3 regions of the Rhodoferax sp. GW821-FHT09E07 genome follow, and region 3 is predicted to be linked to each of the others. Evidence: predicted binding sites of a transcription regulator. Region 3 holds the regulator's gene; each other region holds the start of a gene.
What was found. The regulator LexA, encoded in region 3, represses DNA repair genes until DNA is damaged. The targets are predictions, from matches to a motif close to ACTGTATNNNNATACAGT.
Positions count from the first base shown of each region.

Region 1: a site for LexA is predicted at 3,168-3,185, ahead of imuA (translesion DNA synthesis-associated protein ImuA). Genes of this name have one in related genera too.
Region 2: a site for LexA is predicted at 2,334-2,351, ahead of AC07OE_RS06945 (DNA topoisomerase IV subunit B). Genes of this name have one in related genera too.

Region 1 covers NZ_JBWKOP010000005.1:382,725-392,563, reverse strand. The annotation lists gene AC07OE_RS12420 (acyl-CoA thioesterase) at 21-509, opposite strand; gene AC07OE_RS12415 (hypothetical protein) at 570-1,043, shown strand; gene AC07OE_RS12410 (Y-family DNA polymerase) at 1,050-2,405, opposite strand; gene imuA (translesion DNA synthesis-associated protein ImuA) at 2,374-3,147, opposite strand; gene AC07OE_RS12400 (flavin reductase family protein) at 3,287-3,871, shown strand; gene AC07OE_RS12395 (hypothetical protein) at 4,721-5,125, opposite strand; gene AC07OE_RS12390 (hypothetical protein) at 5,310-6,167, opposite strand; gene AC07OE_RS12385 (hypothetical protein) at 6,312-6,761, opposite strand; gene AC07OE_RS12380 (hypothetical protein) at 6,917-7,471, opposite strand; gene AC07OE_RS12375 (hypothetical protein) at 7,556-7,879, opposite strand; gene AC07OE_RS12370 (hypothetical protein) at 7,907-8,161, opposite strand; gene AC07OE_RS12365 (hypothetical protein) at 8,485-8,898, opposite strand; gene AC07OE_RS12360 (multidrug effflux MFS transporter) at 8,978-9,839, opposite strand, start outside.
Region 2 covers NZ_JBWKOP010000003.1:251,220-261,058, forward strand. The annotation lists gene AC07OE_RS06940 (lytic transglycosylase domain-containing protein) at 1-286, opposite strand, end outside; gene AC07OE_RS06945 (DNA topoisomerase IV subunit B) at 331-2,301, opposite strand; gene AC07OE_RS06950 (MFS transporter) at 2,428-3,642, shown strand; gene AC07OE_RS06955 (hypothetical protein) at 3,644-3,769, shown strand; gene AC07OE_RS06960 (SDR family oxidoreductase) at 3,792-4,604, shown strand; gene AC07OE_RS06965 (class I SAM-dependent methyltransferase) at 4,601-5,149, shown strand; gene dapA (4-hydroxy-tetrahydrodipicolinate synthase) at 5,184-6,080, shown strand; gene bamC (NlpB/DapX family lipoprotein) at 6,107-7,204, shown strand; gene AC07OE_RS06980 (hypothetical protein) at 7,285-7,479, opposite strand; gene AC07OE_RS06985 (hypothetical protein) at 7,635-8,132, opposite strand; gene AC07OE_RS06990 (JmjC domain-containing protein) at 8,125-9,255, opposite strand; gene AC07OE_RS06995 (FKBP-type peptidyl-prolyl cis-trans isomerase) at 9,269-9,802, shown strand; gene dut (dUTP diphosphatase) at 9,824-9,839, opposite strand, start outside.
Region 3 covers NZ_JBWKOP010000004.1:218,869-228,707, reverse strand. The annotation lists gene AC07OE_RS09425 (phosphotransferase) at 1-866, opposite strand, end outside; gene AC07OE_RS09420 (Crp/Fnr family transcriptional regulator) at 897-1,616, opposite strand; gene AC07OE_RS09415 (3-hydroxyacyl-CoA dehydrogenase) at 1,722-3,242, opposite strand; gene AC07OE_RS09410 (hypothetical protein) at 3,361-5,310, shown strand; gene AC07OE_RS09405 (D-2-hydroxyacid dehydrogenase family protein) at 5,342-6,349, opposite strand; gene AC07OE_RS09400 (hypothetical protein) at 6,419-6,745, opposite strand; gene lexA (transcriptional repressor LexA) at 6,767-7,441, opposite strand; gene AC07OE_RS09390 (asparaginase) at 7,556-8,527, shown strand; gene adk (adenylate kinase) at 8,573-9,229, opposite strand; gene kdsB (3-deoxy-manno-octulosonate cytidylyltransferase) at 9,343-9,839, opposite strand, start outside.

The DNA of each region.
Region 1 (9,839 bases), on a different contig from region 3:
GACCAGTATAGGGTTCCCCCCTAGGTTGTGCCGCCCTGGCGCGTCTGGCGGAACTTCTGTTCCAGCTCCTGGCGCAGTTGCTTGCGCATCTGCGCGGCCTCAAAACGGCGCTTCTCGTCATCGGTCTCGGGCTGCAGCGGCGGCACGGGCGCAGCCTTGCCATGGTCGTCCACCGCCACCATGGTGAAGAAGCAGCTGTTCACATGGCGCACTTCCTGGGAGCGGATGTTTTCGGCAATCACCTTGATGCCGATTTCCATGGACGACTTGCCGGTGTAGTTGACGCTGGCCAGAAAGGTGACCAGCTCGCCCACATGGATGGCCTGCAGGAACAGCACCCGGTCCACACTGAGCGTGACCACGTAGCGCGAGGCATAGCGACTGGCGCAGGCGTAGGCCACTTGGTCGAGCAGCTTGAGGATGGCGCCGCCGTGCACATTGCCGGAAAAGTTGGCCATGTCGGGCGACATGAGCACGGTCATGCTGAGTTGGTGGGTGGGGAGGTTCATAGGCAAGAGTGTAAAAGAGCGCCATGCCGGTGTACCCTTGTTCCAGCGTGAGGGACTTGCATGAAGACTCGGTGCTATCTGCTGCTGGTGAGCGCGGCCTGCGTGCCTTGGGCCGCCTGGGCCGACGCAGGGCCACCGCCAAACGAAGAGGCACTCTGGGTCAATCTGGGCGGTTTCTCCAGCCATGTGAACCGTGACAAGGGCTACAACGAGAACAACGTAGGCCTGGGCATGGAGTACCGGCTGCAGCCCGAGGTGGCGCTGATGGCCGGTGCCTTCAACAACAGCATTCGACAGACCACCACCTATGCCGCTGTGAGCTGGCAGCCCCTGTCGCTGGGCGGATGGAAGCTGGGCGCGGTGGTGGGCGTGATGAACGGCTACCCGGCCATTGAAAACGGTGGGGTCTTCTTTGCAGCGTTGCCCATGGCGACCTACGAGGGCACACGCTTTGGCGTGAACCTGGGGCTGATCCCCAATGTGGACAAGGTGGACGGGGCGCTGGTTGTGCAGTTCAAGTTCCGGCTGCGCTAGGCCGGCTCAGGCAAACAGCCCGTGCAGGTACCACGCCTGAGCACCCATGCGTTCGCGAAACACCCACACCAGCCCGGCCTGCGGGCTGCGCGCCACAAAGTAGTCGCGCAGCGCGGGCGCGCCCTCCAGCCAGCCGGTCTCCAGCCGCTGCGGGCCGGCCAGCAGCGTCAGCGGCCCCTGGTACTGCGGGCACTGCTGGTGCACCACCAGGCGCTGCGGCTCGGGCAACAGCCAAGTGGGGTACAGCGCGGCATCCTCGCCCAGCAGCTTGGAGTCAATTTGGCCTCTAGCCCCCGTATTTATTGGGCTAGCAGCTCCTGATTTAGGAGCACCCTTGTTTGCCTGCGGCGCCTGCCAGGGCACCCAGCGTTGCATGTGCTCGGGCCGGTGGTCGGCCAGCGGCAGGGCGCAGAGCACCTGGTCGGCGCCCAGCCGCGCGCCCAGGCGCTCCAGCGTCTGGTGCAGGCTGTCGCCCTTGCGCAGGTCATCGGGCAGCAGGCTGTGGCTCTCGCCCGTCAGCGGCTGCGTCTGCAGGCTGCGCAGGCGCAGGGTGAGCACGGGTGCGGGCAGGGTCACGCGCGCCAGTTGCTCACCCAGCAGGCGCTGCAGGTGGGCCATGTCCTGCGTGGCGTGGGCGGTGCGCAGTTCCAGCCGGCCCTGCTGGCCGCCCGTGTGGTGGGCGTCCACATGGCGGGTGTTAGCGCGGCGCGCATCCAGATCCCACCGCAGTTCCAGCGCCAGCACACCGCGCTGCCGTGCGCGCAACCACGCCAGCAGCTGCGCCAGCAGGCGGCGCGCACCAAACAATAGCGCCGGAGCGGACTCCACGCTGGCGGCCAGCTCCAGCGGCGCGTCGAACACCTCGGGCAGCATGCACCAGGGGTAGACCTCGGGCCGCTGGCCATAGGCGCGGTCCAGCGCGTCCACCAGCTCGGCGCCAAAGCGGCGCACCAGCCCGCCGCGCGGTAGCGCCCGCAGCTGGCCCCAGGTGCGCACGCCCAGACGCGCCAGCGTGGGCAGGTGCGGCCGCGTGGCGGCCAGGGTGTACACCGGCAGGGCGTCGGGCGCGGACTGGGTTTGACTCCACAGCCGTGCCATTGCTATCAAAGAAGTAGCGCCTTGCGCATATTCGACGGGGTCCAGCGGCTCATTGGGCATTAAAAACTGCTGCAGCAGTGCTATGCGGCCGCCAAATAGCCGCTCACTGCCCGAGACCTCCAGCACCAGCGTGTCCTCCACCTGCGCCACCTGCGGCGTGAAGCGCAGCGCCCACCAGGTGAGTGCGGCCAGCGGGTCGCTCAGCGCCGCGGTGTCGGGCGTGGCGGCTGCGTCAGGCAAGGGCCGCAATGCGATCCAGTGCATGGTCTGCCTCCATCTCCACATCGGGCACTGCGGCCTCTGCTGGCACCTGCACGCGCTGGCTGGCTGCCAGCCACACGGCCAGGCGCGCCGGGCGGGCCTGCACGCACACGGGCTGCGTCAGCGGCGGGCCACGCCGCTTGAGGATGCGCACGGCCAGGGTGTCGATGCTCGCGGCCTGCGCCGGCGTCTGCGGGGCCAGCTGCAGACGCAACAGCGCGGGCGAGGCATCGGCCTGCGCCTGCTGGGCGCGCATGACAAACAGCAGCTTGTGGTGCTCGGCCGCGGCCATTTGCAGGCGGCGCAGCTGGTCGCCCCGGGCTTGGGGCAGCCAGGCCAGCACCGCATCCACCTCGGCACAGCGCAGCGCCTGCTCAGCCGCCCACAGGCGTGCGGCGCCCGCCTGCGCCGTCACCCACACCAGGCGCGACACGGCCAACCCCTGCGCCGCCAGCGCGGGCACAAACGGCGGCTGCGGCGCGCCCACCAGCACCACCGGCCCCTGGCCGCTGCGCGCCAGCGCGGGCAGTAGCAACCGCCATTCGCTGTGCACCCCGGCGGGCTGCAGTAGCTCCACCAGCGCGCCCACGGGCCAACCACCACCGGGCAGTTGCGCATCCAGCAGCGCCTCGCCCGTGGGCTGCACGGCCTGCGGACTGCCCGCCAGGGCGTGCGCATGCCAGACATCGGCGTGGATGCCTTGCAGGTCCGGAAATTCGGAGGAAATGCGCGCAGCGCTAGCCATGGCAAGGGGTTTTCTTGATAACTGTATTTATAAACAGTATATGGAAAACGCCCTTGCTATCAAAATCGAGAACAGGGTTTCAAGCCCCCGCGGGGCTGCAGCACTCCTGGCTTTTGGTGGCTTTGCTAGAGTGGGCCGCATGACCACCCTGCCCGCTTTCTTTACCTCCGTTCCACTCGACAAAGCCTACCGCCTGCTCAACCACGGCCCCACCGTGCTGGTGTCATCCGCCCACGCGGGCCAGCACAACGTCATGGCCGCCGCTTGGTCCATGCCGCTGGACTTCAACCCACCCAAGGTGACCGTGGTGATCGACAAGGCCACGCGCACGCGCGCACTGGTGGAAGGCAGCGGCTGGTTTGCGCTGAACGTGCCCAGCCGCGCCCTGGCCCAGGCCACGCTGGGAGTGGGCAGCGACAGCGCCGCCCACACGCCCGACAAGTTGCAACGCCATGGCATGAAGACCTTTGCCGTGGAAGACAGCGCGCTACCGTTGGTGCAGGGCTGCGTGGGCTGGTTGCTGTGCAAGGTGCTGCCCGAACCGCACAACCAGCAAACCTACGACCTGTTCATTGGCGAAGTGACCCAAGCCTGGGCCGACAGCCGCGTGTTCTCTGGCGGGCGCTGGCATTTTGAAGATGCGCCGGATGAACTGCGGACGCTGCACTATGTGGCGGGGGGACAGTTCTATGTGATTGGGGAAGGAGTGAAGCTAGGGGAGTGAGGGGCGACAGCAAAACCGTGTTCGGGTCAGGCTCGGTCACTCGTCAAGGACCACTGTCGAGAATATGACAGCCATGTCATGAAACGTCGCCAACACTCCGGGGCCTATATTTCTCAAATCACTGAGAGTCGCTCATGAACTTCCGCTTCTGCCGCGAACCGGAGACGTCTAAAGACTGGAAGCGCTCTTTCGCAGCGCTCCAAAGCGGTCGTTAACATCGTAGTAAGTGAACTGCAGAGGCGCGCATACCTTTGAATAATGTCGACCCGACTGGCTGCCAGTACGGGTGCATTCGAAGAACTTGTTAGCGCCCAGGATCATTTCAACTTGGTTACCAGATTAGGAACACCAGGGCAACACCCAAAACCAGCGCACCTCCAATCGAAACAAGCTTTCGCGGCCATGCCGTTACGTCCCGTTGGACCCAACAATAGACAACGGAGGATGGCAAGAAACACAACATACCAATACCCCAAGCCCACTGTCTATTACCTAGCGCTGTTAGCACCGCCACCAAGGATCCGACAAACCAAAGAGCTAATCCGACCGAAAGCATCAATACAACCAAGACTGTTATAAAAGTTTCCATATCTTGAGCTTTACCGTTCGCGCTCAGCGCTCCCATTGAATTGATTGTGTATTCTGCACCCGCCTCATTTTCTAGCGATATCAGAATGGACAAGCCCTGCAACTACCTATGACTGGATGGTATTTTGGATGGTTGCCTTCGCCTCCGAGTAGAGACGTCAACAGACTGGAAGCCGACTTACATTTCGCTCCTAAGCGGATACTCTTGTGCTGCGCTGGTGTTCGAAGCAAAGCGTGGCACTCTGGCCTCTCATAAACCAGTTATGTATCACGTAGCAGCCACTCAACTGCCTCCACGGTAGGTCCAACTGGGGAAAAAACGCTAACGCAACCGTTTCCGGTGACCACAAGCCACTCTCGGCGGCGGTTCTCGTAATGCTGTAACACAGCTTCCTCATCGCACCAGCCGCCTGACACAACTTCCAGCACCGGATAACCGCGCAGGAAACCTTCAGAGCTCCAGTACCTCGCTAGGTCGAGCTCATCGAGATAGCGGAAGGCGGATGCGCCAGGAAACGAAATATCCAATCCACCAACCTGCCCCTCCTTGCTGATTTCACACGCAACGCGCACGGTCAGCCCTTTTGATGAGAAATTCAAACTTTCAACATCAGAGCCCCAGTGGATTTCAGCGGGCGGGTCGTAGGCGCGGGTCTTAAAACTCATAAATAGTTGGGCTGTGAGTGACTGCTATCGCCGTCTAGCTGAGGCGTCTGCAGACTGATAGCCGACTTTCATTCTGCTTCAAAGCAGTCGTTAACGTTTGAGCTGATCGGACCACGGAGGCAAGGCGCCTTGCCGGAGAGGGGCCACTCGAGCAAAGTGTTAGGCATCGCTGCCCTGTTGACTGTCACTTGCGCACGAGGAACGTGAATCCAGTACCCAACAAGACGAACGAAAAGACGGACTGTGCAATCAAGACAAGCTCCGCCAAGAAATGGTTGGGGACAATTTGCGTGTAAGTGCCGAACGCAACAAGATTTGCCACTGAGAGATAGACGGGTGTGACAAACGGAGTGAACGGCGCTCCGTTTGCGAGCTTGACGCCCTCTGTGACAACCAAGATCCAGTAGAGGACCGAGAAGACGCCTAGGGATGCAAGCAGCCAGACAAACCATTGTCGTGCACTGGTGCCGTAGCCAGTCACTCCACGCCATACCGACATTACGTGCCGAATAGGACTGCGCTGAAGATGCATCTGCCGCCGAAAAAGTTCCTGCTGCAACCGGTGTGTCGAACTGGACTCATCGTCCATGCCAATGGCGGCGAACTGGGCCTTTGCTCGGCCTGCCGAGCGAAGTGCAAGCGACAAGACCTTATCAACGCGCTCGCGCTCCGCGTCGTCGGGCGGGTACTGGAGTGGCAACTCGTTGAACGCTACGGCAGCGGCTGCGGCATAGCACTGCGCAGACTTGTCGAGAGCATCCACGCTTCGAAGGTCATTTCCCGCGCGGTGGTAGCAATCGGCCCGCGACAGGCTGGGTGGCCTATGCTCGCCTTGAGCAAGTCGCAGGTATGTGCAACCGGACTTGGCTTGGCTGTCCCGTCCCTTGCCGCGCAACTTCTCGAGTTCCTCCAACACCGTGTTGAGGTTGTCCTTGCTGATGTCGAGCGCGTCCGGGCTCACCATGTAGCGTTGAATCGACTTGTCCGTGAAGTCGGCGAGGGGTTTGACGGTTGGGGTATCCCAGCCAAAGATCGAGTTCATGCATGCCTCGTTGAAGAAGACGATGGTATGGGACGCACTATAGACCACGGGCCTATGCGGCCGTAAGACCGCTATAGCCGCGAAGCCGAGGCGCCTACAGACTGACTGCGGACATTCCCTCTTCTCCAAAGCAGAAGTCCAACACTAGGATTTCCAGTACTGTTCTAGCTGATCCATTGATAGTGGCGTTTCACCCTGCGCAGCTACTACGATAAATCTTCTGCTCGACACCCAAGTGAACAACTGTCGCGCCATCGCTAGTCCCTCGGCACCTGCCGGAAAGTGCAGCCAAGCGAGCGGTTGTCCAAACGCATATGCCAGAAACCGACCAGCACTTAGAGGGGCGTGTCGATCGTGCAAAAGATTGTGTTTTGCACAAAATTCTTGAAACGCTTGTGTGGCGACTTCACCGCGCGAAATTGAAATTTCAAGATTTGTTATGTCCGTGGCATCGGGAATGAAATTCAGCCCAAGCACAACGTCGTCGGGAAGACCGGTTGATGTCCTGCACTCTTCAGCAATGAGCTTTCCGTCAAAGGGCATCTGCGCCTCAAGTGGGAGTGACCACAGCTCAAGGTCGACGATACGCTTCATGCTTGTTTACTCCTTCTCAATGTTTGAGGCGTCTACAGACTGACTGCAGACATTCACGCTGCTCTAATGCAGTCGTTAAGGTTGTGGAGTTGACCGGAAGGTGCGCCGCAGGCGCTGAACGCCTTGGGCGTCCGTGTCGAATGACCGGCTAGCCCTCATACTCTCCCCAAGAGTTGATCTTGCAACTTTTCGTGGAATTCATTTAATCGAAATCGAGCGTCGTTGATGAAGTTGACGTCATCCTCCAAACGCACTACGTCGAATTTACGATAACGGTGAACCACGCCCGTCGTCTTTGAAAGTGACTTCACTCGAACGAAACGTTCCGTTCGGACTCCAATCCAGTCACCGTGCGCGTATTCATTCCGGCGAGTTGCGCACTCATTGAGCATCGTTTCAATCCGTTTCACGTCTTCGTGCGTGTACTTGCCGGGTTGAGTTGAAATAATTTGGGCGTAAAGTTGGATCAACGCGCGACTCTTCGCTGCGAACATCATTTCACACAGAAAGGGCTCCAAGCGCTCGTCTTGGTACGGATCGCGAAGAACGACTTCACGAATGAAATCAGCGACGTGGTCTTCAAGGGAATTGAAGTACACGACGATCCAGCCAATCGAGGAAACGACGGACTTCAAATAGTCATCAAGCTCAGGTCCATCCACAAACTCTAGTTCATGATATTCGTTGTGGCCAACGGTACGTTCGGACATGAGGGCTAATGTTGGATGCCACCGGTACGCAGCAACTGCAGCTCAACGGCAACCTGCTGCTGCGTGTCCGTGTGGGCCGACCCGTTAGGTGTGCTTGTTCGTAACAAAACCAGTCTCCCAGTGATCCATATTGAGATGGCTCTCATCAATATTGAAGCCATGTCTTGGTGGACTTGCAGCATGGTCAATCATATTCGGGTGCGCTGAGAAGCCTGGCAACTTCTTTGCTCGGTCAATTGCGGCCAATGCATCTGTTCGAGTGCGATAGATGCCTATTCGCTTCCAATCTTCTTCTCCATCATCTTGGGTATGAAGGTGTTCCACTACAAATACTGTTTCCATGCTCAACCCAATTAACGTAGAAATGACCGGCGTACATTGGAAGGTGCGGCCAAAAGGAGCGGTCACACTCGTGCATCCGTGTCGGTTGCCAAGTTAAATCTCATGAGACGTCTCCACCCAGATTCGCTCGCCCGGATGATGCTCTTCGATTGTCTGCATAGCGTCAGCCATTACGGCTGCATCTGAGCCGTCGATGGGATAAACGAACCGACTGAGATTGCTGTCAGCTCGCGCACGGTCTTCGTCTTCTGAAATTGCGTTGGAACCACACCAAACAGCGCCGCCGACAGGACCCGCCAGTTGCAGCGCCTCTGCAAGGCCTTCTTTAGAAATCGCAAGAAACACCATGGTTAGATTTAACGAATAATGTACTTAAGCGCCAGCGCAATCGTATCAAACTAGGCCTTGCGGCGGGAAGTCCGCTACCGCCGCATTCCGGCTGTCCATCTTACCCACCTAGCGTTCCAGTCTTAAATGTCTGCTATCCGGCTATGAGTCCTAAGCCACCGAATTCCGCTTTAGGTCAACCGCTGCTAGGGATCAATTCCGAGTGTTCACGAATGACCGCACTGCAGCATCTAGCGCCGGCCTGATTTCACTCGACCTACGCGATGCCCGCTTTAAGCTACGAACTCATTTCTTGTCTAAAGGTGCAAATTTCGTCCAATACCTCAAAGCTGGACGTTAGTGCGAAGCAACGCTGTTCTCAACTCGCGGTTGGCTGGTTTTGAAACATCCACGCCCTGCACCGCAAGGTCGAACTGTGAGCCGGGTCTGATACTGGTTGGGACTATTTTTTTCACGGGGTTCGTCATGGGGTACTTGCTATCCGCAGGGCACATGCGAACAGAAAACCCGAATTCGTCAAGTACACCTTTCGCGTACAACTCCACCAATTGCTGAAACGACACGAATGTTGAACGTTTCACTTCTTTAGCGCCTGGCTCGCGGATGCCACGAACGATCTCGAACTTTCCAAGCGAATCTCGTTGCGTATTGGTAAAGGGATGCAGCAGCAACGTGACACGCTGCCCCCCCTTTGGGAGAACCAGTGTGTGCTCAACAGCGATATCCGTTAACAACATTTTTTCCTCGTAATCCAATAAGGCACCGTTGATCCAAGCACACCGGTCTTCATCCCCCCAAGTGTCAGCTCGCGTTTATTCAGACAGTCACAACATGCTGCCCAATTTCCGGCCACTTCCGCCGGATAAACACCCAAGCCCCCAGCCCCAGACACATCATCAGCACCGATGAAGCAGCCAATGCCACGGTGGAGTGCATAACCAGCGGCGAGATGACGCCGGCCACGATGCCGTTGGCCGTGGATCCCACAAACATCTGCAGGCTGGACGCCATGCCACGCCGATCGGGGTGCAGGTCCAGCACCAGCAGGGTCACCACGGGCACCATCATGGCCCAGCCGAACGCGAAGATGCCAATGGGGAACAAGGCCCAGCTCACGTGCGCCTTGAACAACAGGTTGGCCCCCAGATTGACGACACCGATCAGCAGCATGATGAGGAAACCATTGCGGATCTGCCGCTTGGGGGTAACCTTGCCGGCCACGCGGCCGCTGACAAAAGCACCGCCCATGATGCCGCTGATGGTGAGAATGAAGAACCAGAAGAACTGCTGGGGCTGCAGGCCCAGGTGGTCCCCCAAAAACACGGGCGCACTCAGCACATACAAAAACATGCCGTTGAATGGAATGCCACTGGCCAGCGCCAGCAGTACAAAGCGTGGGTCCGAACCCAGCTTCCAATAGCCGGCCATCAGGTTCTTGATGTGAAAGTGCTGGCGCTGCGTGGCGTGCAGGGTTTCGGGCAACAAGAAGAAATTGGCCACCCACAAGAACACGCCCACGCCGGTCAGGAACCAGAAGATGCCGTGCCAGCTAGCGTGCACCAACAGCCAACCACCCACCATGGGAGCAATGGCCGGCGCCACGCCAAAGAAGATGGTGACCTGGCTCATCACCTTTTGCGCTTGGGATGGGGGGAACACATCACGAATGACGGCACGT
Region 2 (9,839 bases), on a different contig from region 3:
CCAGGGCCTGCAGCAGCTCGTAGTCGACACGGTAGCGCGCCGCCGCGTCCTTGAGCAGTGGCTGGATCTTGCGGTAGCGCGGGGACGATTCAAAAAAATCGGCCAGCTTGGGGTTGAGCCCGGGTGCGGCGGGGGCCGCAGGCTCGGCCACACCGGGCACAGCAGGCTGGACGGGCGCCCGATAAAACAGGCTGTAGCGGGCGTCCATTTGCTCGGCAGCAAAGTGGCTGTGTCCCTGCTCATCCACCCATACCCACACGTCTGCCTGGGCATAAAATGAGGCCATAGCCCCCATCAACAGTGCGCAAGCAGCTATTCTTTTCATAGCAATCAGACGTCGATCTCCACCGAATCGCCATGCAGCTCCATGAGCTCACGCCGTGCTGCAGCCTCGCCCTTGCCCATGAGCTTGGTAATCAACGACTCCGTGGCGCCAAAGTCGATGGCGCCCAGCGTCACTGGCAGCAGACGGCGGGTATCGGGGTTGAGCGTGGTGTCCCACAGCTGCTCGGCGTTCATCTCACCCAGGCCCTTGAAGCGGCTGATGCTCCATGCGCCCTCGCGCACCCCTTCCTTGCGCAACTTGTCCAAGATGGCGGTGAGTTCACCTTCGTCCAGCGCATAGGCCTTGCTCGCGGGCTTTTTGCCGCGCGCCGGCGCGTCCACACGGAACAGCGGCGGGCGTGCCACGAACACATGACCCGTCTCGATGAGCTTGGGGAAATGGCGGAAGAACAGGGTCAGCAGCAGCACCTGGATGTGCGAGCCGTCGACGTCCGCATCGGACAGGATGCAGACCTTGCCGTAGCGCAGGCCGCTCAGGTCCGGTGTGTCGTTGGGGCCATGCGGGTCGACGCCAATAGCGACCGAGATGTCGTGGATTTCAGTATTCGCAAACAGGCGGTCGCGGTCCACCTCCCAAGTGTTGAGCACCTTGCCGCGCAGGGGCAGGATGGCCTGGTTTTCCTTGTCGCGCCCCATCTTGGCGCTGCCGCCGGCGGAGTCACCCTCGACCAGAAACACTTCGTTGTAGGCAATGTCGCGGCTCTCACAGTCGGTGAGCTTGCCGGGCAACACGGCCACGCCGCTGCTCTTGCGCTTCTCGACCTTCTGGCCGGCCTTTTGCCGGGTCTGTGCGGCCTTGATGGCCAGTTCTGCCAGCTTTTTACCGTAGTCCACGTGCTGGTTCAGCCACAGCTCCAGCGTGGGGCGGACAAAGCTGCTGACCAGACGCACCGCATCGCGCGAGTTCAGACGCTCCTTGATCTGCCCCTGGAATTGCGGGTCCAGCACTTTGGCGGATAGCACATAGCTGGCACGGGCGAACACGTCTTCAGGCATGAGCTTCACACCCTTGGGCAAGAGGCTGTGCAGCTCGATAAAGCCCTTGACCGCGGTGAACAGGCCGTCGCGCAGGCCGCTTTCGTGCGTGCCACCGGCGCTGGTGGGGATCAGGTTGACGTAGCTTTCGCGCACCGGGTTGCCTTCTTCAGTGAAGGCCACGCACCAGCTGGCGCCCTCGCCTTCGGCAAAGTTGTCGCTCTGGCTGTCGGCAAAGCCCTCGCCGTCAAACAGCGGAATGACCGGGTCGCCATTCAGGGTCTGCATCAAATAGTCTTTGAGGCCACCCTTGTAGAGCCAGTTCTGGCTTTCCTTGGTTTTCTCGTTCACCAGCGTAACGCTGACGCCGGGCATGAGTACCGCCTTGCTGCGCAGCAGGTGGGTGAGCTCGCCCATGGGCAGTGCAGCGGACTCGAAGTATTTGGCGTCCGGCCAGACGCGCACCGAGGTGCCCTGCTTGCGGTCACCGGCGGCCTGCGCACGGGCCTGCAAGGGCTCAATCACGTCCCCGCCTGAAAACGCCAGCGCGGCCACCTTGCCCTCACGGTAAGTGCTCACCTGCAGGCGCTTGGCCAGCGCATTCGTCACCGACACACCCACGCCGTGCAGACCGCCCGAGAAGCTGTAAGCACCGCCCGAGCCCTTGTCGAACTTGCCACCTGCGTGCAGCCGGGTGTAGACCAGTTCGATCACGGGCGCCTTTTCTTCGGGGTGCATGCCAAACGGGATGCCGCGACCATCGTCATCAATGCTCACCGAGCCATCGGCGTGCAGGGTCACGGCAATCTTCTTGCCGTAGCCGGCCAGCGCCTCATCGGCCGCGTTGTCCAGCACTTCCTGAATGATGTGCAGGGGGTTGTCGGTGCGGGTGTACATGCCCGGGCGCTGCTTGACGGGCTCCAGGCCCTTGAGCACACGGATCGACGCTTCGGAATATTCGGGGGTAGGTTTCACAGCCATAGCGGCGCATTGTAGTGGTGGCAAAAGAAACAACTGTATGGACATACAGAAATTCGCTACCTATCCACCCATCGGCCTGTCGCCCGGGCTCCAGCGCAGGGCTGGCAAACGGGCTACATTTGCAGGATGACTGCCCCCCGCCCATCGCTCTCTATCGCGCAGGTTCTGGCCTGCGGTGCCACCATCGTCACCCTGTCCATGGGCATCCGCCATGGCTTCGGGCTGTGGCTGCAGCCCATCACCCAAGCCCAGGGCTGGACCCGCGAAACTTTTGCCTTCGCCATCGCCATTCAGAACCTGACTTGGGGCGTAGCCGGCATCTTTGCCGGTATGGCAGCCGACCGGTTTGGCGCGTTCCGGGTGATTGTGGTGGGCTCGGTCTTGTATGCGCTGGGGTTGGTGGGCATGGCCCACGCCAACAGCCCGCTGCTGTTCACCCTGGCCAGCGGCCTGCTGATTGGCACGGCCCAGGCCGGCACCACCTATGCGGTGATTTACGGGGTGATCGGGCGCAATGTGTCACTGGAAAAGCGCTCGTGGGCCATGGGTGTGGCCGCAGCGGCGGGCTCCTTCGGGCAGTTTTTGATGGTGCCGACCGAGGGATTTCTGATCAGTAACCTGGGCTGGCAAGAGGCCCTGGTGGTGCTGGGCACGGCGGCGCTCTTGATGATTCCGCTGGCCTGGGGCCTGCGGGAGCCCGGTTTTGGCGGTGCTACGGCACCCAAACGCGAACAATCCATCGCGCAAGCCCTGCGCGAGGCCTTCAAGTACCCCAGCTTCCAATTGCTGATGGCGGGCTACTTTGTTTGCGGCTTTCAGGTGGTGTTCATTGGCGTGCACATGCCCAGCTATCTGAAGGACAAGGGCTTGTCGCCCCAGGTAGCCAGCTACGCGCTGGCGCTGATTGGCCTGTTCAATGTGTTTGGCACTTACGCCGCGGGGGTGTTGGGGCAGAAAATGCCCAAGAAGAACATCCTCGCCTTTATCTACTTCGCGCGGGCCATTGCGATTAGCCTGTTCCTGATTGCCCCGCTGTCCCCCACCAGCGTGTATGTGTTCTCCGCTGTCATGGGCACGCTGTGGCTGTCCACGGTGCCGCCGACCAATGCCACCGTGGCGCAGATCTTTGGCGTGGCCCATTTGTCGATGCTGGGCGGTTTTGTGTTCTTCAGCCACCAGATCGGTTCTTTCATGGGCGTCTGGCTGGGTGGTTTCCTGTACGACAAGACCGGCAGCTACGACATCGTCTGGTACATCGCCATTGCGCTGGGCGTGCTGGCTGCGCTGGTGAATTTGCCCGTGCGTGAAGCGCCTATCCAGCGCACCGCGCTGGCCCACTGACATGGGCAAGCGACAGCGCTTGGCTATCTGGAGCGCCACGGCAATGGCGTTGCTGGGCGTGTTTTACCTCTATACCCAACCGGACTTTCTGGTCCAACTGGCCAACCAGGTGTGGGCCTGCTTTTAATGGATAGCACATGACCGATCGCCTGAACACCACCATCATCACCGGCGCCTCCGACGGCATAGGCGCCGAAATGGCGCGCCAGCTGGCCCGCCAACACGGTGCCAAGGCGGCGCTGGTGCTGGCAGCGCGCAATGCCGAGCTGCTCCATGCGGTAGCAGCCCAATGCACCGCGCTAAGCGCCCAGGTGCTGGTAGTGCCGACCGATGTGTCGGTAGAGCCCCAGTGTCGCGCCCTGGTGGCCCAGACGGTGCAGCGATTTGGCCGGGTGGACGCGCTGATCAACAACGCGGGCATCTCGGCGCAGGCTTTGTTCAGTGATGTGAAGGCAGAAGACTTGGCCTGGTACGAGCAGCTCATGCGCATCAACCTCTGGGGCAGCGTGTGGTGCACCCACGCCGCCCTACCCCACCTCAAGGCCAGCAGGGGCCACATCGTGGCCGTGTCGTCACTGGCCGGGCTAGTGGGCGTGCCCGGGCGCACGGCCTACAGCGCGTCCAAATTCGCCATGGCCGGCTTCTTTGAAGCGCTGCGCACCGAGCTGCGCGGTGCAGGTGTGAGCGTAACCACGGCTTACCCCGGCGTGGTGCTCACCAACATCCGCAGCCGCGGGCTCAACGCGGCGGGCCAGGCTGCCGGCTCCAGCGGCTTGAAAGAAGACAATGCCATGACGGTGGAGGAATGCGCGCGGCTGATTCTGGACGGCATGGCCCGCCGGGAACGCGAGGTGGTGATGACCACCAAGGGCAAGCTGGGCCGCTTCATCAAGCTGCTGCTTCCCGGCGTGGTGGAAAAGATGGCGCTGGCCGCGCTCAAAAACCACGTCAAGCCGCAATGAGTGCATCCCCCTGGGTGCAGCGCTGGAGCCATCTGCTGACACCGGATGCCACCGTGCTGGACGTGGCCTGCGGCTCGGGCCGGCACCTGCAATGGTTTGCCGCACGTGGCCATGCGGTCACCGGTGTGGACCAGGACACTACGACGGCCGCACAACAGGTCCCCGGCGCCACGCTGGTCACGGCCGATATTGAAGCCGGCCCCTGGCCGCTCACGGAGGCCGACGTACCCCGCCAGTTTGGTGCCGTGGTCGTCACCAACTACCTGTGGCGCCCGCTATTCCCCACGCTGGTGGCCAGCGTGGGGCCCGGCGGTGTGTTGCTGTACGAAACCTTTGCCGCCGGCAATGAAACCGTGGGGCGGCCCAGCCGGCCTGACTTCCTGCTGCAACCCGGCGAATTGCTCAGCGCCTGCGCGGGTTTGCAGGTCATGGCCTATGAAAACGGGTTTCTGGACCACCCGCCACGTTTCGTGCAGCGTATCGCCGCCTTACACAGCTTTACCCCCGATACATCCGGGGCTCTGCCGGGCCGCTACACACTCTAGTTAAAATGCCTGTTTACCGAACAATCCACTCGACATGAACGCTTCTAAAGGTCCGATCCGGGGCAGCATCGTAGCCCTCATTACCCCGATGCTCGACGATGGCTCCGTGGACTACCCCGCGCTGCGCAAGCTGATCGACTGGCACATTGCCGAAGGCACCGACTGCATTGGCGTGGTTGGCACCACGGGCGAGTCCCCCACCGTCAGCGTGGAAGAGCATTGCGAGATCATCCGCGTGTCTGTGGAACAGGCAGCGGGCCGCGTACCCATCATGGCCGGCTGCGGCGGCAACTCCACCCGTGAAGCCATTGCCCTGGCCAAGTTCGCCAAGGGCGTGGGCGCCGACTGCCAGCTGCAGGTCGTGCCCTATTACAACAAGCCCACGCAAGAAGGCCAGTTCCAGCATTTCAAGGCGATTGCCGAAGCCACAGGCGATCTACCCATTGTTCTGTACAACGTGCCAGGCCGCTCGGTTGCCGATATGGCCCACGACACCGTGCTGCGTCTGGCCGAAGTGCCTGGCATCATCGGTATTAAGGAAGCTACCGGCAATATCGAACGCGCGCAGTGGCTGATCAAGGAAGCTCCCAAGCACTTCTCGATCTACTCCGGCGATGACCCCACCGCGGTGGCCCTGATGCTGTGCGGTGGCCACGGCAACGTGAGCGTGACAGCGAATGTGGCGCCGCGCCTCATGCATGAGCTGTGTGTGGCCGCCATTGCCGGCAATGTGGCGCGCGCCATGGAAATTCAGCTGCAACTGCTGCCCCTGCACAAGGCATTGTTTGTCGAATCCAACCCCATCCCCGTGAAGTGGGCCGTGGCCCGCATGGGACACTCCAAGCAGGCCTTGCGCCTGCCTTTGACCCAGCTCACGGCGGCCAACCAGCCTATCGTCGAGAAGGTGCTCAAAGCCGCCGGACTGATTTAAGTCTCCCCTACCGTTCTAGGACATCCGTGAATTCCACTTCCAAAGTTTTTCTGCTGGCTGCGGCCGTCGCGCTGGGGGGCTGCTCGGCCCTGGAATCCGACAAGGTTGATTACCGCAGCACAGCCAAAGCCCCGTCGCTGGACATTCCACCGGACCTGACCCAGCTGTCCAAGGACACGCGCTACACCGTGGTGGGGGGAGCTGTATCGGCCTCTGGCTACCAAGCCAACCTGGCTGCTGCCAGCAAGGCACCCATTGCGGCGCTGGCTTTGGGCGATGTTCGGATTGAGCGTGACGGCAATCAGCGTTGGCTGGTCGTCAACCGTCCTGCAGAAAAACTGTGGGAACCAGTGAAAGACTTTTGGCAAGAAAACGGTTTCCTGTTGGCCATGGACCAGAGCAACTTGGGCATCATGGAAACAGATTGGGCAGAGAACCGCGCCAAGATCCCGCAAGACCTGATTCGCTCCACGCTGGGCAAATTGCTCGACTCTCTCTACTCCACCGGCGAACGCGACAAATTCCGCACCCGTATTGAACGAGATGCCAATGGCAATAGCGAGATTTTTATCAGCCATCGCGGCATGCAAGAGGTTTACACCAACACAGGCGTCACCGCTACAGGTGAGAAGCAGACGATGTGGCAACCGCGCCCAGCCGACCCGGAACTGGAAGCGGAGTTTCTGCGTCGGCTCATGGTCAAACTCGGCATGACGCCAGAACAAGCAAAAACCCAAGTCGCGGCCAGCGCAGCCAAACCCAGCGCTACCGTGAGTACGGTGAATGGGCAACCCGCAGTCTTGCTGGAAGAAGGTTTTGACCGAGCTTGGCGTCGGGTGGGTCTGGCACTGGACCGCACCGGTTTCACCGTCGAGGACCGGGACCGCAAACAGGGCATCTACTTTGTCCGCTACGTGGCGACCACTTCAGAAAATTCGGAACCCGGGTTCTTCAGCAAGCTGTTCAGTGGCTCCAGCAAAGCAGCTCCTCCCGTGAAATACCAGATCGCTGTGCGCAGCCAGGGCGAACGTTCCACCGTGAATGTGCTGGATGCTGCGGGAGCACCGGAAACCTCTGCGATTGCACAACGCATCGTCAAAGTGATTACGGACGACATCAAATAATCCTGTCTACCTGTGTTGCCTCGGCAATGCAGGGACGAAAAAAAACCACCTTGCGGTGGTTTTTTTTCGTCTGCAAGCAATTATTGCTTGGCTGGCTCGGAAGCAGCAGCTGCGGGAGCAGCAGCAGGAGCTTCAGTAGCGGGTGCAGCAGCTGCGGGAGCAGCAGCAGGGGCTTCAGCAGCGGCAGGAGCAGCAGCGGGAGCTTCTTCTTTCTTACCGCAAGCAGCCAGGGCAGCGGCAGCGATCACGGCTGCCAAAACGAGAGATTTGTTCATTTTTAAAAACTAAGTGAGTTAACGAAACAATTTCCGGAAATTGTCTAACCAGCAAGCCGGCCAGCCCTGACAAAAAGCGTTCGATTTCTTTTCACCAGAGCTTTCGATTATACAAGACCCAAATTGGTGCCTGCGGGTAAACCCTCTTGCCCCATTCAGAGGCCCAAAATAGTCGCCGGAAAACCCGGCGAACTCTGCCTCCGGCACTCTTCCAGCTCCTCGCGCAACAGCACCCGGCGCTGCGGTTCTGTGCCCGCAACGCCAACGCTGCGGGTGACGTCGAGCCGACGCATGGCCCATGCAGGACTCCACAATGCACTGGGAAATTCGCTGGCATCCAGATGCCTGCAAACCCGGCACTCCACCAGGTGGTCCCAGAGTCCACGCCACTGCACAAACCGGTGCTGGTTGCGCTGGACCGTGTCGTAACTGCGTGCAAGCAAGACCAAACGGCCACCTTGGCGGGACCACGCGTGCAAAGACTCCACCACGGCCTTTTCCCGCAGCGGCCAATCGTCAAAATCGGCATCACTCCAAACCATGGTGAGCCATCCATCTTGCGCGGCTCGCGCCAAAGCATTGCGCACGACCTGCGCGAATTCCGTAGGTCCGGAGAAGGGGCCTTCCAACAGCGGTGCCGCGGCGTCAGTCATCGGGATGCAACCAACCTGAAGCGCACCAGTCTTCCAGCAGTGCACGTGCGCCCGCACTCAGCCGTTTCACCTGCGCCGACCCCAGGCCTCGGGTGTCGGCAAGCTCCTGCATCAGCCGGGCATCCTTGCCACCGGCATTGAAACTTTCGCCATTGATGAACACATGGTCCGCGTCGTAGAGCATGCGGGTCTTGCGGTCCAGGCGCACAGCGCCATGCGCTTCGGACTCGCCACCATCGAACCAAACGTTGGCTTTGGGTTCGCTGAGATACTCGCCCAACGCACGGGCCACGGCCTTGGGGTCTCCTAGCGCTGCATGCAAGGCGTCTTGGGCAAACTCCAGCAGCGAGGAAGGCATGGCGCCGCTACTGGTTACCGCAGCCTGTTTGGGGTCGCGGTACAGGCTGGGAGCGACTTCATCCATGGCCTGCTCGGCCAGTCGTTGCAAGATCTCCTGCGCCAACTCGGCCCGGTCTGGTGAGCGAAATCCGATGGAGTAGGTCATGCACTCGCCGTCCGCAATACCATCGTGTGCGTATTTGGGCGGCAGGTAGAGCATGTCACCCGGCTCCAGCACAAACTCCTCTTCGGGCTCAAAGTTCGCCAGAATTTTGAGCGGCATATCGGATTGCAGGCTCAGGTCTTTTTGGCGGCCAATCCGCCAGCGCCGGCGGCCGTGGGCCTGCAGCAAGAAGACATCGTAGCTGTCGAAGTGCGGTCCGACGCCGCCGCCTTCGGTGGCGTAGCTGATCATCAAGTCATCCAGCCGCGCATCCGGCACAAAGCGGAACTGGTTGATCAGGGCATGCATGCGTTCGTCGTGCAAATCAACACCCTGCACCAACAAGGTCCACCCGGCTTGCTTGAATGGTGGCAATGCCTTGCGGGCAAATGGCCCATGTTTGAAGCGCCATTGCGCACCAGCCTTGGCCGAGGCTTGAACCACCAGACGGGACTCCACGTCCTCCTGTGCCGCAAGGTCCAGCAGCTCCGAGCGGTCCAGCACGGGCGCAAAGCCAGGGATCGCTTGGCGAATCACCAAAGGCTTCTTCTGCCAATGGCGTTGCATAAAGGTGTGTGGCGACAAACCGCCCAGAAGTTGCAAGGGTTCTTGGATGTTCATGGGACAATTCTGCATGGAAATTACTCAACAATGCGTCGTTGCCCTGACCTGGACGCTGAAAGACACCTTGGGCGAAGAACTGGACGTTTTGGACGAGCCAGTGGATTTTTTGCTGGGCGGCAACGACCTCTTGCCCCCCATCGAAGCGGCACTGCAAGGCCATGGAGCAGGCGACACACTGGACCTGCAGATTGAGCCCGAACAGGCTTTTGGCGATTTCAACGACCAGTTGCTGTTTCTGGAGCCACGCGCCCTGTTCCCCGCGGAACTGGAAGAAGGCCTGACCATGGAAGGCCATGCCCTGCCCCCTGGCTGCAACCCCAACGCCCCCAAGGACGCGCTCTACACCATCACCGATATTTACCCTGAGCACGTAGTGCTGGACGGCAACCACCCGTTGGCGGGCATTGCCATCCGCATCAGCCTCAAGGTGGAATCGGTACGCGAAGCGACCGAGGAAGAAATTGGACGCGGTACCGCTGGCACCGGCTTCTTCCGCATCCAGCCCGTGCACGCCTCTGCACCCGGCAGCGATACGCTGCACTGAAGCAGCGGGTTTCGCTACGGCTCAGGCCTTGCCTGTA
Region 3 (9,839 bases):
ATGTAGTCGTCTTCACTGGGAATGCCCAGCGCTGCAAAGTCCAGCCCGCCAATGCCGCGGAAGGCGCCCGGGGGAATGTGCCAGGCCATGCAGTGGTAGCTGAAGTCGGCCAGCGGGTGGCCCAGCGTGGAAAGCTCCCAGTCCAGTACCGCGCGCACTTTGGGTTCGCTGCTGTCAAACATCAGGTTGTCCAGTCGGTAATCGCCATGCACGATACTGACCATGCTGTCGTCACGCGCCATGGCAGGAATGTTCTTCGGCAGCCATTCCATGAGTTGGTCCATCTCCGGGATGGGTTGGGTGATGGAGGCGACGTACTGCTTGCTCCAGCGGCCGATTTGGCGCTCGAAGTAGTTGCCGGGCTTGCCATAGGCGGCCAGGCCGCGCTCGGCAAACTTCACAGTGTGCAGCGCCGATATCACGCGGTTCATCTCGTTGTAGATGGCACCGCGCTCCTGCGGGTTCATGCCGGGCAGGGACTGGTCCCAGAGCACGCGGCCTTGCATGAACTCCATGACATAGAAGGCGCGGCCGATGATGGATTCGTCTTCGCACAGGCAGTGCATTTGCGGCACCGGCACATCGGTGCCGTGCAGGCCCTGCATCACCGCAAATTCACGCTCCACCGCATGGGCTGAGGGGAGCAGCTTGGCCACAGGGCCGGGCTTGGCGCGCATCACATAGCTCTTGCTTGGTGTGTTGAGTTTGTAGGTGGGGTTAGATTGCCCACCCTTGAACATCTCCACCTGCAGTGGACCGGCGTAGCCCGGCAGGTAGGCTTGCAGCCACCTGTCCAGTGCGGCCAGGTCAAACGCGTGCTGGCCCGAGACCGAACGGGTGCCTACAAAGTGGTCGAAGTCGCTCATGCAGTGGTGGTGTGGGTGAGATGAAAAGAATCAGACGTCGGCGTCAATGATGTGCATCAGCGCGGCGCGGTCGCGTATCACCAGGCCACCCGGTTCGATGCGGATCACTTCCTCCCGCTCCATGGCCTTGAGTTCCTGGTTCACGCGCTGGCGCGATGCGCCCAGCAACTGGGCCAGTTCTTCTTGTGCCAGCTGCAGGCCAATGCGCACCTCGCTGCCATCGCTGAGCGAGGGCACGCCGTAACTGCGCACTAGGTGCAGCAGTTGCTTGGCCAACCGGGCACGCAGAGGCAGGGTGTTGAGGTCTTCCACCAAGCCGTAGAGTTGGCGAATGCGCCGCGCGTGCAGGCGCAGCATGGCTTCGTACAGCTCCACATGGTTGGCCAGAATTTTGCGGAAGTCGGCTTTGGCCACGCAGAGAATCGTCGTGTCCCCATGTGCGTAGGCGTCGTGGGTGCGGCGGTCCCCGTCGAAGATCGCCACATCGCCAAACCAGATGCCCGGCTCCACATAGGTCAGCGTGATCTGCTTGCCCGAAATGGAGGTGGAGCTCACACGCACCGCACCGCGGGCGCAGGCAATCCATTCCTCGGGCGGTTCGCCGCGCGCCGCAATCAGCTCGCCGTCTTTGTAACGTTTGACGTAGGCGCATCGAAGAATGTCGTGTTTGAGGGAAGGTGATAGGGATGAAAACCAGCGCCCCGCATTGATTGCGGAACGTTCATCAATAGTAAGAATGGGTTCGTCCATGGCCTGTCTTTTGTGTGACTTGCAGAAGGGAAATCGCGCTCACATTGTCACCCCCGGGACCGCGAGCAGTACCGGGGGTTGTCACCAGTGCGTCTGGCGCAGTGCCTACTCTTCTTCGTGCAGCAGGCTCAGGCCAATGGCGCCGCGGCGGCGCAACCAAGGGCTGGGGCGGTAGCGCGTGTCGCCATACACCGTCTGCATGTTGAACAGCACCTCGAGCACATTGGTGGGGCCGCACAGATTGCCCAGTGCCAGCGGGCCCGTGGGGTAACCCAGGCCCAGCGTGACCGCGGTCTCCAGATCCTTGGGGCTGCAGATGCCTTGTTGGCAAATGTCACTGGCAATGTTCACGATGTTGGCCACCACGCGCTGCGTGACAAAGCCGCCGCTGTCACGCACCACGCTCACGGCCTTGCCATCGCGTGCAAACAGGGCGTGTGCGGCATCGCGCATGTCGGTGCGCGTGGCCGGGTTGGTAGCCAGCACGCGGCGTTTGGTTGCCGCGTCGTCCATCAGCATGTCGATGCCCACTGTGCGCGCCGGGTCCAGCCGCTCCACCACGGCTACCGTGGTGATGTCAAAGCCCAGCGGCGCGACCAGCGTCAGTGCGATGGGCGAGGGCGATTGACCGGTTTCGATCTTCGCGCCCAGATTTTTCAGCAGCATGAGCAGCTCCATGCGGCGCGATGCGCGGGGCGACAGCCACACGGGCGGCATCTCGGCGACCACGGGCACCGGAGGTTCGTCGGGCACGACTGCTTTTCCGTCCATGTAAGGGTAGAAGCCTTCACCCGCCTTGCGGCCTGTCAGGCCACCAGCTAGGCGTTGTGCGGTTATCACGCTGGGGCGGTAGCGTGGTTCCTCGTAATACTGGTGATAGATGGACTCCATCACAGGATGCGACACGTCCAGCCCGGTCAGGTCCATGAGCTCAAACGGGCCGAGCTTAAAACCCACCTGGTCGCGCAAGATGCGGTCGATGGTGGCGAAATCGGCCACGCCCTCGGACGCAATGCGCAGCGCCTCCGTGCCGTAGCCACGGCCGGCGTGATTGACGATGAAGCCCGGTGTGTCCTGTGCCAGCACGGGCGTATGGCCCAGGTCTTTGGCGTACTGCCGCAGGGCCTGCACCACGGCAGGGGCCGTCTTGATGCCCGGAATGACCTCCACCACTTTCATCAGCGGCACTGGGTTGAAGAAATGAAAACCTGCCAACTGCGCGGGCCGCTGCAGCCCAGCCGCCAACGCGGTGATGGAGAGTGACGAGGTATTGCTGGCCAGCACAGTGGACGGCGCAGTGCAAGCCTCCAGCGCTTGCAGCAGTTGGGTCTTGGCGTCCAACCGCTCCACCACAGCTTCCACAATCAGGTCGCAATGCGCCAAGTCGCGCAACTCGGACGCTACTCGGACGCGTGCGGTGAACGTGTCTACGTCTTCGGGTTGGATGCGCTGTTTGGCCGCCAGGCCCTGCCACTGCATGTGCAATTGCTGCCAAGCGGCCTGGGCCGCTTCGGGGCTCAGGTCAAACAGTAGCACTGTGCTGCCGGCTTGCGCCGCGATTTGCGCAATGCCGCGCCCCATGGCGCCTGCGCCAACAATGCCGATATGAAGAAAGTGTGGGTTCATGCAGCAATTATCTGGCTGCAGCCGTGAGGAAACACCCCCAAGTTGTCACCCAAACGATAGCTTTGGCCTCGAATCGGATATGCGAGAATTGTTCTTATCAATGAAGCCTGTCTTTAAAGTGAAAACAAGCGTTGCGGCAGTGTTGCTGCTGTGCGCCGCCATGGGTAGCAGCGCCCTGACGCTGGGCCGCGCGCGTGGGGCCGCCATTTTTGGTCAGCCCCTGGAACTCACGGTTCCGGTGCAGCTCGCGGCGGATGAAGACAGTGCCGGCCTGTGTTTTGAAGCCGATGTGTACTACGGCGAAAACCGGCAAGAATCCGGCCGGGTGACCGTGGCCAATGATATGCCCGCCAACGGGCAGCCCATGGTGCTGCGCATTGCCTCGCGCCTGCCCGTGGATGAGCCCGTGGTTACTTTGTATGTGCGGTCGGTCTGTGGCGTGAAGGCCTCCCGAAAGTACGTGCTGCTGGCCGACCTGGTATCGGAGCCGGCTGCTTCCGCGGCCGCAGCCAATCCCGTGCGGCCCAGTGTGCCCGCCGCCTTGCCGCCCGTGGCCGCTGTTGCACCGGATGGCAAATCGGCCGACGCGGGCCTGTCCGCCAAGCCTGGCAAAGCATCTTCGACACCGCGCGCTGCCACCGGATCTGGCAAGGTCACCAAGTCAACTTCAGCGCCAGCAGTGGCAGCTGTCCCTAAATCATCCGGCAGTTCGCGTGCGCGCCTCAAACTGGCCCCACTGGATTTGTCGCAAGACTGGGACCCCAACCTCAAGACATCGCCTGATCTCATCAGTTCGCCCACCGAAGACGCCGACAAACGCATGGCCGCAGTCGCCTTGTGGCGTTCCTTGAACCTGACACCCGAAGAGGTGCTGCGCGATGCTGCGCGGTTGCAGGGGCTGGAACAAAACGTGCAAAAACTCAGTGACCTGACGGCACAAAACCAACGCCAGATGCAGACGCTGTTGGCGCGGCTGGAGAAGGCTGACGCACAAAAGTACGCCAATCCCTTGGTGTACAGCCTTGTGGTGGCTTTGTTCGTTTTGGCCGGTCTGCTGGTATGGGGCTGGCGCCGTTGGCGCGATGCCGATGCAGGCGCTCCGTGGTGGCGCGGTGAAGCCACAGCGCAGGAGCCTGTGCCCGCCCACGAGTCTGTGGCAGTCAGTGTAGACACCGGACCCTTGCCCGCGACCCAGCAAGAGCCGCCGAAGCGGCCAGAACTGCGCACCCAGCCACGGGCACCCACGGTCCAGGCGCTGGCCTCGGTCGATATTGATTTGCACCTGGACGATATGTTGCCATCTGCCGCGGCACCGATCAGCCGCTCGGGCTCCGTGTCGCGGACACCGGCTTACGACAGAACACCTTCCCGCATGGCGGGTCTGCGCGATTTCCATTCCAGCATGTCAGGCAGCTTGCGTTCGATCAATACCCAGGAAGTACTCGACGTGCGCCAGCAGGCTGAGTTTTTCATGACGCTGGGGCAGTATGACGACGCTATTGCATTGTTGGAAAACAGCATCCACGACAGTGTCGAATCCAACCCCCTGGTCTACCTGGATCTGCTGAAGGCGCTGCACACGCTGAGCCGCAAAGAGGCTTTTGACCGTTATCGCGACGAGTTCAACGCTGTGTTTACAGGCCAGGTGCCTGTGTATGCCCAGTTCAGCCAACCAGGGCGTGGCTTGGATGCCTACCCGGAGTTGTGTGGCCATATTGCTTCGTTGTGGCCCAGCAAGGCGGCCATGGAGTTCATTGAGAAATGCATGGTGCGTGAGGCCAATACGGCTGCGGTGGTCAATTTTGACCTTGAAGCATTTCGCGAATTGCTGCTGCTGCACGCAGTGCTCACACGTTTGTCGGAAACGTCGGAGAGCGCCATGACGCCCTTCAGCGCTGTCAAGGCCGCCGCATCAGAAGCATCGGAAACCGATGCGGCCCCTGTTGCGGCGGTACCCATGGAGGTGGATTTCGAGATATCCGGTATTGAGGCACCCAGCCATAACCTGATTGAGTTCGATAAGCCGGACATATCGGTGACGCCCCCAGCTCCCGACACGCGCCCCTGAGGCGCCAAGCCGGCGTCAGCCGTATCTGGCTTTAGCGGCGCACTTGCAGCGCGCCGGGGTTGATGATGTTGGACGGCGTGCCCTTGATGAAGTTAACCACGTTGTCAAACGCCGCACCAAAGTACATCTCGTAGCTGTCTTGTTCCACATAACCGATGTGCGGGGTGCAAATGCAGTTTTCCAGGCGCAGCAGGGCGTGACCCTGCAAAATCGGTTCGGTTTCAAACACGTCAATTGCCGCCATGCCAGGGCGTCCCCGGTTCAGGCCGCCAATGAGCGCGTCAGTCTCAATGAGTTCGGCCCGCGAGGTGTTGACCAGCAGCGAGGTGCTCTTCATGCAGGCCAGGTCGGCTGTGGTCACCAAGCCGCGTGTACTGTCACTCAGGCGCAGATGCAGCGTGAGTACATCGCTCTCCGAGAAAAAAGCCTGGCGATCGGACGCCGCGGCATAACCATCCTGTGTCGCCTTCTCGCGCGACGCCTCGCTGCCCCAGACCAGGACTTGCATGCCAAAAGCTTTGCCGTACCCGGCAATGAGTTGCCCTATGCGGCCGTAGCCCCAGATGCCCAGCGTCTTGCCCTGCAGCACATTGCCCAAGCCAAAGTTGGCAGGCATGGAACCAGCTTTGAGTCCGGACTGTTGCCAGGCACCATGCTTGAGGTTGCCAATGTACTGGGGCAGCCGGCGCATGGCGGCCATGATGAGGGCCCAGGTGAGTTCGGCGGGCGCGACGGGAGAACCTATGCCTTCGGCCACTGCAATGCCGCGTTCGGTACAGGCCTGCACATCAATGTGGGAGCCCGCACGTCCGGTCTGGGCGATCAGCTTGAGTTTGGGGAGTTTTTCGATCAGTGAGCGCGTGATATGGGTGCGTTCCCGGATCAGCACGATGACATCCGCGTCCTTGAGCCGGATCGAGAGCTGGCCCATGCCTTTGACGGTGTTGGTGTAGACCTTGGCGGGGTACGCCTCCAATTTGGCCGAGCAATTAAGTTTGCGTACGGCATCCTGATAGTCGTCCAAGATCACAATATTCATGCGCCCCATTGTGCCTCGTCGGCAGGGGCGTTTTGGCCCGCCACCCCGCAGGAAACCGCTGCGCGGTGTTCAGGCGGCTTCGCAGGCGGCCAGACGGTCCAGCTCGGCGCACACATCGGCCATCCGGCCCGAGATCACCATGCGGCCCACATCAGAACGGGGCTGTCCGCTTTCCATCACGCGGACCACGCGCAAGGGCTTGGGGTGGTGCACATTTAGGCCTCTAGCCCCCGTGGAGCCTGCGCAAGGCACTGCAAAATTAGGAGCAACACGGCGCTCGACCGGTCGCGGCACTGTGTAGCTGGGCAACTGGTGTGGGGCTGAAGGCAGCAACCAGGCCAAGAGGTGGCGCAAGGTGGCCAGAAAGTCGGGTTTCATCACGAGGGCGGTGTTCATGGTGGGTGCTTTCTGTCTGCGTTACATCAACATGGTGTTACGAATCAGGCCAACGGCCAGGCCTTCGATCTCGAACGGCTCGCCGGGTTCGACCACGATGGTCTGGTAGTCCGGGTTTTCGGGGTGCAGTTCGATCAGGTGCTTGTTGCGGCGAAAGCGTTTGACGGTGACTTCCTCACCCAGGCGGGCCACGACAATCTGGCCGTTCTTGGCGTCCTTGGTGGCTTGCACAGCCAGCAGGTCACCGTCCATGATGCCGGCGTCGCGCATGGACATGCCGCGCACTTTGAGCAGGTAGTCGGGCTGGCGCTGAAAAAGGCTGTTTTCCACGTAATAGGTCTGGTCCACATGCTCCTGGGCCAGGATGGGTGAGCCAGCGGCCACACGGCCAATCAGGGGAAGCGCCAGCTGGGCCAAGCCGGGCAGGGGCAGGGCGAACTGCTTCATGCGCGACTCTTGCATGGAGCGCAGCACGTCACCTTTCAGGCGGATGCCGCGGGAGGTACCGCTGACCAGTTCGATCACGCCTTTGCGGGCCAGGGCCTGCAAATGCTCTTCTGCGGCGTTGGCAGACTTGAAGCCCAGCTCGGTGGCGATTTCCGCCCGGGTAGGGGGGGCACCGGTGCGCGCAATGGCGCCTTGGATCAGATCCAGAATTTGCTGTTGGCGGGCGGTGAGTTTGGGACTTTCAAGCATACTGACTCCTTCATGTTGGGTCGGCGCTGGCTGTGTGTCTGTACACACTGTTTTCTCATCCAGTAACTGTATTTTTAACCAGTTTTTTGATTAATGCAAGTGGGGTGGTGATGTATGGGTAAAAAAGTAGTGGTTTTGGGCACTGGCGGCACGATCGCGGGCCGCGCGGAACGGGGCTCGGACAATGTGGGCTACAAGGCTGGTCAGGTGGGCGTGCAGTCATTGCTGCAGGACATTGCGCCGCTGCAGGATGCTTTGCAGGGACGGGTGCTGGTAGCCGAGCAGGTGGCGCAGGTGGACAGCAAGGACATGGGCTTTGCGGTGTGGACGGTACTGGCGCAGCGCTGTGCCCAGTATCTGCAGGACTCGGAAGTGGAGGCGGTGCTGGTTACCCATGGCACCGACACGCTGGAAGAGACTGCTTTTTTTCTTGAGCAAGTGCTGCCCCCCGCCTTGTTGCAGGCCAAACCGCTGGTGATGACCTGTGCCATGCGTCCCGCGTCCGCCCTGACGCCTGATGGACCGCAGAACGTGCTGGATGCGGTGGCCGTGGCGCTGGAGAACGTGGCGCGAGGTGTGCTGGTGGTGTGCGCGGGGTCAGTGCACGGCGCGCGCCAGGTGCAGAAGAGCCATACCTACCGCGTGGATGCCTTTGACTCCGGCGACGCCGGGCCCTTGGCTGTGGTGGAAGAGGGGCGGGTGCGCTGGTTCGGGGTGCCAAGCCCTGCCTCTGCGCTGCACGTGGTGGATCTGCAGGCCTTGGCCCAAGCCGTCTGGCCGCGGGTGGAGATCATCATGAATTACGCCGGCGCCTCTGGCGCCATGGTGCGCAGCTTGGCCCAGCCTGACGGTGCCTTGCCGCCCCTGCGTGGTCTGGTGGTAGCAGGTACCGGCAATGGCACGCTGCATGTGGACCTGGAGGCTGCCTTGCTGGAAGCGCAAGCCCAGGGCGTGCAGGTGGTGCGCGCGAGCCGCTGTGCACGTGGCCAGGTGGTCGCGGGCGAGGCCACCGCAGCTTTGCCCCATTCGAAGGGCCTGTCTGCCGTGAAGGCGCGCATTGCATTGATGCTGGAGCTGATGGCGTAAAAAAAGCCGCTGATGCGGCTTTTTGGGGCGGTGCCAGTAGAGCGTTTACTTGGTCAGCGCCTCAAACACCCGGCTGGTGATGGCATCCACATCGCCCATGCCGCTGATGGCACGGTACTTGGGGGCGGATGCAGGATCCTTGGCAGCCCAGCTGGAGTAGTACTCCACCAAGGGGCGGGTCTGGGCGCTGTACACATCCAAGCGCTTCTTCACGGTTTCTTCCTTGTCGTCGTCGCGCTGGATCAGGGGCTCGCCGGTCACATCGTCCTTGCCTTCCACCTTGGGTGGGTTGAACTTGACGTGGTACGTGCGGCCCGAGGCGGGGTGCGAGCGGCGGCCGCTCATGCGCTCGATGATGGCGTCAAACGGAACATCGATTTCCACCACATAGTCCAGTGCCACACCGGCAGCCTTCATGGCATCGGCTTGGGGGATCGTGCGGGGGAAGCCATCGAACAGGAAGCCCTTGGCACAATCGGGCTGGGCGATGCGTTCCTTGACCAGGTTGATGATCAGGTCGTCACTGACCAGGCCGCCGGATTTCATGACGGCATCGGCCTGCAAGCCCAGCGGCGTGCCGGCCTTGACGGCGGCGCGCAACATGTCGCCGGTCGAAATCTGCGGAATTCCGTACTTTTGACAAATGAAGGTGGCTTGCGTGCCTTTGCCAGCGCCAGGCGCGCCCAACAGAATCAGTCTCATGGATAACCTCGGATAGAACAAAAACCTTTGGCGCTTGTTTGGCACCGTGCTGGTGCATTTTTTCTTGCGCGCGTGTAGCTCTGGAGAATAGCACGGGCTGCCCCGCGCTTAACTTACAGCTTGGGGGCCAGCCCGGCGAGGATGGCGCGTACGCGCGCCAGGTCTTCGGGCGTATCCACGCCGGGGCCGGGTGCATGTTCGCTCACGTGCACCGCGATGCGGTGGCCATGCCACAGTGCCCGCAGCTGCTCCAGCGCTTCCACCACCTCTATGGGGGCTTGCGGCAGGCGCGGGAACTCGCGCAGGAAACCCACGCGATACGAGTAAATGCCGATGTGGCGCAGGGGCGCAGGAGAGGGCAGGCTGGCGATGCCGTTGGCAAAGCCGTCGCGCCACCAACTGATGGGCGCACGGCTGAAGTACAGCGCCAGGTGATGGGCGTCATGCACCACTTTCACCACATTGGGGTTGGCAAAGTCGGCCACCTCGGTGATCGCGTGGGCGGCGGTGCCCATGCTGGCCTGTGGCGTGGCTTGCAGCAGGGCTGCCACGGCCTGCACCAGGTCGGGGTCCATAAGGGGTTCATCGCCCTGCACATTCACCACAATGT